DNA from 2 places in the Mumia zhuanghuii genome. Region 2 is predicted to be linked to the other one. Evidence: riboswitches for the same ligand, from Rfam matches in the RefSeq annotation. Region 2 holds a riboswitch; the other holds the start of a gene.

Region 1 (3,401 bases), on a different contig from region 2:
GACCACGACGTCGTCGCCGAGCACCTCCCGCACTCGGGCGGGGTGGAGGTCGTCCGGGCCCACGTGGAGACCGGCACCAGGGACAGCACGCGCCGCCGAGAGGTCGTCGTTGAGGACGAACGACGCCCGGGCACCGACCCGCTCGGCGATCCGTGCCGCGAGTCGGACGCGGTCGTCGGTCGTCGCTGCCTTGTCGCGGAGCTGGACGGTCGTCACTCCTCCGTCGACCGCGTCAGCGACGACGTCGACGAGGTCAGCGCGGCCAGGCACCGCCCCGGTGACGAGATAGAGACGGACGTCTCCAGCCGGGCCGACCATCAGCGCGCGACGACCTCGGCGACCGCGTCGGACGACAGCGTGGACAGCGCGTCCAGCAGCCGCCAGCGCAGCGAGCCGGGCCCCTCGGCGAGCGGCGCGGCCTGCTCGACCGCGGCCGTCAGGATCGCCAGCGCACTCGCCGACGCCTCGAACGCGTCGTCGTGCACCGCGCACGCCGCACCAACCAGGGCGCTCGCCGAGCACCCGAGCGCCGTGATCATCGGCGCCCTCGCGTCGCCGCCGCGGATCTCGGCCGTACGGGTGCCGTCGGTGACGATGTCGACGGCGCCGGTCATCGCGACCACGGTCTCGAGCTTGGAGGCCAGCGCCTCGGCGTCCGTACGCACGTCGGCGGTGTCGGCATCAGCGTCGACCCCGCGCCCGGCGCCCGTCGATGTCGCGATCGCGAGGATCTCGCTCGCGTTGCCCCGGATCACGGTCGGCCGGTGCTCGATCAGGGCGGCGACGGACTCGCGCCGGTAGGCGGTGGCACCGACCGCGACCGGGTCGAGGATCCAGGGCTTGCCGGAGGCCGAGGCAACCTCGACCGCGGCGAGCATGCCGTCGACCCATGGCGGGGAGAGCGTGCCGATGTTGGCGACGACGGCCTGGGCGATGCCGGCGAACTCACCGGCCTCGCGGGCGTCATGGACCATCGCCGGCGACGCGCCTGCGGCGTTCAGCAGGTTCGCGGCGATGTCCATCGACACATAGTTCGTGATGACCTGCACCAGCGGGCCCTGCGCCCGGAGCTGGTCGTGGACGTGGGCAGCAGTACGTGGATCGAGCATCAGGCTCCCTCTCGCCGGTATGACCCGGATCAGGTTCGGCGGGTGTGTTCTCAGCCCTTCGGGCACCCCGGCCTTGCAACTGCTGGCGACGATAACAGAACGTGCCCGAGACCCTTCCGCGACGCCGCCTCGACCGCTAGCGTGCGGGCAACCCACCCGACTCCTTCCCCCGAGGGGTATGCATGGCTCCCGCCCGTCGCGTCCGCCGCGCGTGGCGCCGCGGAGGGGTGCGCGAGGTCTACCTCGCGTCCCGCCGTTGGCTCGCCCGCCTCATCTATCCAGGAGACATCCCTCCGCCCCGCCAACGACGACGGCGGTGAGCCAGGTCCCACGCCGGTGATGCGCGTGGGACCGGACTCACCGCCGGTCGGAACGTACGAGGGTCAGCGCGCTGCGGTGCCCTCGGTGTAGTCGTCGTCGGCGCTCTTGACCCACGACATGAGCTTGCGCAGCTCGCGGCCTGTGGCCTCGATCGGGTGCTGCTCGCCCTCGGCACGGAGCTTCTTGAACTCCGGCGCACCGGCGTCCTGGTCGGCGATGAAGCGCTCGGCGAACGCGCCGTTCTTGATGTCGTCCAGGACGGCCTTCATGTTGTCCTTGACACGCGCGTCGACGACCCGCGGGCCCGACACGTAGTCGCCGTACTCGGCGGTGTCGGAGACCGACCAACGCTGCTTGGCGATGCCGCCCTCGTACATGAGGTCGACGATCAGCTTCAGCTCGTGGAGGCACTCGAAGTAGGCGACCTCCGGCTGGTAGCCAGCCTCGGTCAGCGTCTCGAAGCCCGCCTGGACCAGCGCGGACACGCCGCCGCAGAGGACGGCCTGCTCGCCGAAGAGATCGGTCTCGGTCTCCTCGGTGAAGGTCGTCTTGATGCCGCCGGCGCGCAGGCCGCCGATCGCCTTGGCGTACGAGAGGACCAGCGGCCAGGCGTTGCCGGTCGCGTCCTGCTCGACGGCGACGAGCACGGGGACACCGCGACCCTCGACGTACTCGCGGCGGACCAGGTGACCGGGGCCCTTCGGCGCGATCATGCCGACGTCGACACCGGCCGGCGGCTTCACGTAGCCGTAGCGGATGTTGAAGCCGTGGCCGAAGATCAGCGCGTCGCCGTCGTTGAGGTTCGGCTCGATGGCCTCGGCATACAGCGAGCGCTGGGCCGGGTCTGGTGCGAGGACGACGATGACGTCGGCCTCGGCGACGGCCTCGGCGGGCGTGAGGACACGCAGGCCCTCGGCCTCGGCCTTGGCGCGGCTCTTCGATCCCTCGGGCAGGCCGACGCGGACGTCGACGCCGGAGTCGCGCAGCGACAGCGCGTGGGCGTGGCCCTGGCTGCCGTAGCCGAGGACGGCCACGCTGCGGCCTTGGATCACGCCCAGGTCGGCGTCGTCATCGTAGAACAGCTCAGGCACGGGGTAACTCCTTCTTGGTGGTGCCGAGTGACACCTGTCGGTGCCGGTGGTTGAGTCAGGTGCGGCCGTGGGTACGACCGTACGCTCAGGCGGTCTGGCTGGACCCGCCGGGGACAGCGCGCAGAGTGCGGTCGGTGATCGACCGCCCGCCGCGGCCGATCGCGACCCGCCCGGACTGGGCGATCTCGCGGATGCCGAACGGCTCGAGCACCCTCAGCATCGCTGAGAGCTTGCCCGGGTCGCCCGTCGCTTCGATGGTGACGGCGTCGACCGCCACGTCGACGACCTTCGCCCGGAACAGCTGGACGGTCTCGAGGACCTGCCCGCGGGTCTGGCCGTCGGCGCGGACCTTGATCAGCATCAGCTCGCGCTCGACCGCCACGGACGGCTCGAGCTCGACGATCTTGAGCACGTTCACGAGCTTGTTGAGCTGCTTGGTGACCTGCTCGAGCGGCAGCTCGTCGACGTTCACGACGATCGTCATGCGCGAGATCTCGGGGATCTCGGTCTGCCCGACCGCGAGCGACTCGATGTTGAAGCCGCGACGCATGAACAGGCTCGCGACGCGGGCGAGGACACCGGGGGTGTTCTCGACCAGGACTGACAGGGTGTGCTTGCTCATCAGGTCAGAGCTCCTCGTCGCCGAAGTCGGGCGCCATGTCGCGCGCGATCTGGATCAGGTCGTTGCTGACGCCGGCCGGAACCATCGGCCACACCATCGCGTCGCGGTGGACCACGAAGTCGATGACGACGGGCACGTCGGTGATCGACATCGCCTTCGCGATCACGTCGTCGAGGTCGTCGGGGCTCTCGCAGCGCAGACCCACGCACCCGTACGCGTCGGCGAGCTTGACGAAGTCGGGGATCCGGGCGGCGTCCG
Region 2 (3,401 bases):
CGTCGTGCTGTCCGGAGACGCAACCGTGCGCTTTGAGGACGGCAGCGCTCTCGAGCTGCGTCCCGGCGTCACCGCACGTCTGTACGCCGGCGACCGTACGGTGTGGGAGGTCCGCGAGACGCTGCGCAAGGTCTACGTGGCCTGACCGTCGCGGTTCTGGCCCCTCAGGGCCGCGCGCGAGGGATCATGGAGTGGTGAGAGTCCTCCGTGCTGCCCGACCGCGCCTGCTCGACGCGTCGTGGCGGATGCGGGTCGCGGCAGTGCTCGTGCTCACGCTGCTGAGCGGTGTGCTGCTCCTGGAGCTCGGCGGGGGCCGTGCCGACGCCGCGCGGTGCGAGCGGTTCACCGCGGAGTCGGAGGCGCGCCGCGCGGCGGTGCCGTCCGCGGTCGGCCAGCGGGTCGTCGTGATCGGTGACTCGTGGTCGGCGGGCCGAGGGCTCGACGATGCCGGTGACGCATGGACCGCCCGGCTGTCCGGCCAGGTCCACGTCGACGCGTTCTCCGGGTCGGGCTTCAGCCGGTACGCGAGCTCGTGCGAAGGCTCGTGGTTCGCCGGGCGGGCCGCGCGCGCCGTGGCCGGCGGTGCCGACCTCGTGCTCGTCCAAGGTGGGCTCAACGACGTCGACCAGCCGCTGGAGGCCGTACGAGCAGGCTTCGCGCGGGTGATGCGTGCGGTCGAGGGGCTGCCCGTCGTCGTGGTCGGTCCGGCAGTCGCCCCTGCCCGTGAGGCGGGTGTGCAGCGCGTCGACGCCGACCTCGCCAGACTGGCCGAGGCCCACGGCGCCTCGTACGTCTCGGCGGTCGGGCTCGACCTGGCCTACCTCGAGGACGGGCTGCACCTCACGCGCGACGGGCACCGGGAGTTCGGCGACTTCGTGAGAGGGAGCATCGAAGGGATCGCCCGGTAAGGTCCCCGTTATGAGCGAGAGCGCGCGCCCTGATCCGGCGGTGGTCGAGCTCGCGCACCGGATGTTCGACCTGGCGCGCGACGGCGACGCCGACACGCTGCTGGCGTACGTCGACGCCGGAGTCCCCGTGGAGCTGACCGACTCCAGCGGCAACACGCTGCTGATGCTCGCGGCCTATCACGGCCACGCCGACATCGTGCAGCGGCTGCTCGACGCCGGCGCGGACGTCAACCGGCTCAACGACCGGGGTCAGAGCCCGCTCGCCGGCGCCATCTTCAAGGGCGAGGACCTGGTGGTGTCGGTCCTCATCGGCGCGGGTGCAGACCCGGATCTGGGGACGCCGTCCGCGCGTGCGACGGCTGCGATGTTCGGCCGCGACAGCCTGCTGACCTGACCTCTCCGACCCCCTCGTGACCCTCGCGCGGGGCGAGGAGGTGCCGTTCGTCCTGCCGGCCCGCTGACGCAGTGTGCGCGAGACGCGGTGTACGCGGAGCAGGCGGGGGGCTAGAGTCGACCCCACGACAGGGGAGCGCGGGTGCCTACGGGCACGGCGCGCTGAGAGTGCGGAAAGGCCGCAGACCCTCCGAACCTGCACCGGTTAGCACCGGCGAAGGGAGTCATCCATGGCTGAGGCCATTCGTTCTCGCGCGTCCGCGACCACCCGCTACCGCACGGTCGACCTCGTCACCGTGGCGATGCTCGGCGTCGCGCTCGGCGTGGTCTTCTGGGGCTGGAACCAGCTGTTCGCCGTGGTCAGCGGCACCGCGCTGTTCGCGTTTCCGCCGAGCTCGGGGCTCATCTGCGGCGTCTGGCTGCTCGGCGGCGTCGTCGGCGGTCTCGTCGTCCGCAAGCCCGGCGCCGCCGTCGGCACCGAGCTCGTCGCGGCAACGATGTCGGCGCTGCTCGGCAACCAGTGGGGCATGTCCGTCGTCGTCTCGGGGCTGATCCAAGGGTTCGGCGCCGAGCTCGTCTTCGCGGTCCTGCTCTATCGGCGCTGGGGTGTCGTCGCGGCCGCGCTCGCAGGCGCGTTGGCCGGTGCGGGTGAGGCCGTGTACGAGTGGTTCGCGTACTACGCGGACTGGTCGTTCGGCTACCAGCTCACCTACCTCGCGTTCCTCGTGGTCTCGGGTGCGCTCGTCGCCGGCGTCGGTGGGTGGGCGCTGGTGCGTGCGCTCGCCTCGACCGGGTCCCTCGACGCCTTCGGTCCGGGCCGCGAGCACCACGAGCGCGCGGCAGCGACCAGCCCCGCACAGGCGTGACCGGCTCGGTCTCCCTCCGCGGCTTCGGCTGGCGTCCGCTCGGTCGGCGTTCGTCGGTCGTGGCCGATCTCGACCTGCGGATCGAGCCCGGCGAGCGGGTGCTTCTCGCGGGCCCCTCCGGCGCCGGCAAGTCGACGGTGCTCCGCGCCGCCGCCGGGGTGCTCGCGACCGCCGCCGACGGTGACCTGCTCGGCGAGGTCGAGACCGTGGGTCGCGTCGGGCTGCTCCTCCAGAACCCCGGGGACGCTGGCGTCGCCGATCGCCTCGGGCGCGACGTCGCCTTCGGTCTGGAGAACGCCCGCGTGCCGCGCGACGCGATCTGGCCGAGGGTCCGCGCCGCCCTCGAGGCCGTACGGCTGCCGTACGGGATCCAGCACCCGACCTCGGCGCTCTCCGGCGGCGAGCTCCAACGTGCCGCGCTCGCCGGGGTGCTCGCGTCGCGGGCCGACGTCCTGCTCCTCGACGAGCCGACGTCGATGCTCGATGACGCCAACGCCGAGGCCGTACGCCACTGCGTTGCCGAGGTGGTGGCCGAGACCGGCGCGACTCTCGTCGTCGTCGAGCACCGGCTCGCCGCGTGGCTCGGCCACGTCGACCGGGTCGTCGTGCTCGGGCGTGACGGCGCGGTGGTCGCCGATACCGATCCGGCGACGTTCGCGGAGACGATGCGTGACGACCTCGCGTCGGCGGGGGTGTGGATGCCGGGTGCGCCCGCGCCGGTGGCGGCCCCGCCACCGGCTGCCCTCGTCACGCCGCGCGATCCTGCGCCGACCCTCGAGGCCGTCGCGCTGAGCGTCGACCTTCGCCGCAGCGACGTCCGGGGGACCACGCGCACACCCGCCCTCCGTGAGGTCGACGCCGTGCTCGTACCGGGAGCCGTCACCGTCCTCGGTGGGCCGAGCGGTGCCGGCAAGTCGACGTTGCTCGCGATGCTCGGCGGACTGCAGCGCCCGACCTCGGGGGAGGTGCGAGGACTGGGCGTGCCCCCACACCGGATGCGCTCTCGTGCGCTCGCCGCGGTCGTCGGGTGGGTCCCTCAGAATCCCGAGCACGGATTCTTGACGACCCGGGTCCGCGACGAGGTCGCGGCGACGTCTCGGCAGGTCGGGGCAGTGGTCGACGTCGACGCGGTGCTCGCGCACCTCGGTCTCGAGTCGTTGGCCGAGGTGAACCCGTACCGGCTGTCCGGTGGCGAGCAGCGCCGGCTCGCCCTCGCCGCCGCGCTCGCCCACCG

Evidence for each region. Region 2 has a riboswitch for thiamine pyrophosphate ahead of ACFSDF_RS03590 (ECF transporter S component). Riboswitches for the same ligand answer to the same signal wherever they lie in the genome.
Region 1: another riboswitch for thiamine pyrophosphate. It lies ahead of thiM (hydroxyethylthiazole kinase); the one in region 2 lies ahead of ACFSDF_RS03590 (ECF transporter S component).

The regions. Positions count from the first base shown of each region.
Region 1 is NZ_JBHUFT010000008.1:1,671,912-1,675,312, reverse strand. It holds gene thiE (thiamine phosphate synthase) at 1-318, opposite strand, end outside; gene thiM (hydroxyethylthiazole kinase) at 318-1,109, opposite strand; TPP riboswitch at 1,098-1,189, opposite strand; gene ilvC (ketol-acid reductoisomerase) at 1,493-2,521, opposite strand; gene ilvN (acetolactate synthase small subunit) at 2,607-3,143, opposite strand; gene ACFSDF_RS16505 (acetolactate synthase large subunit) at 3,148-3,401, opposite strand, start outside.
Region 2 is NZ_JBHUFT010000002.1:92,680-96,080, forward strand. It holds gene ACFSDF_RS03575 (cupin domain-containing protein) at 1-145, shown strand, start outside; gene ACFSDF_RS03580 (SGNH/GDSL hydrolase family protein) at 195-908, shown strand; gene ACFSDF_RS03585 (ankyrin repeat domain-containing protein) at 919-1,302, shown strand; TPP riboswitch at 1,422-1,541, shown strand; gene ACFSDF_RS03590 (ECF transporter S component) at 1,532-2,167, shown strand; gene ACFSDF_RS03595 (ATP-binding cassette domain-containing protein) at 2,164-3,401, shown strand, end outside.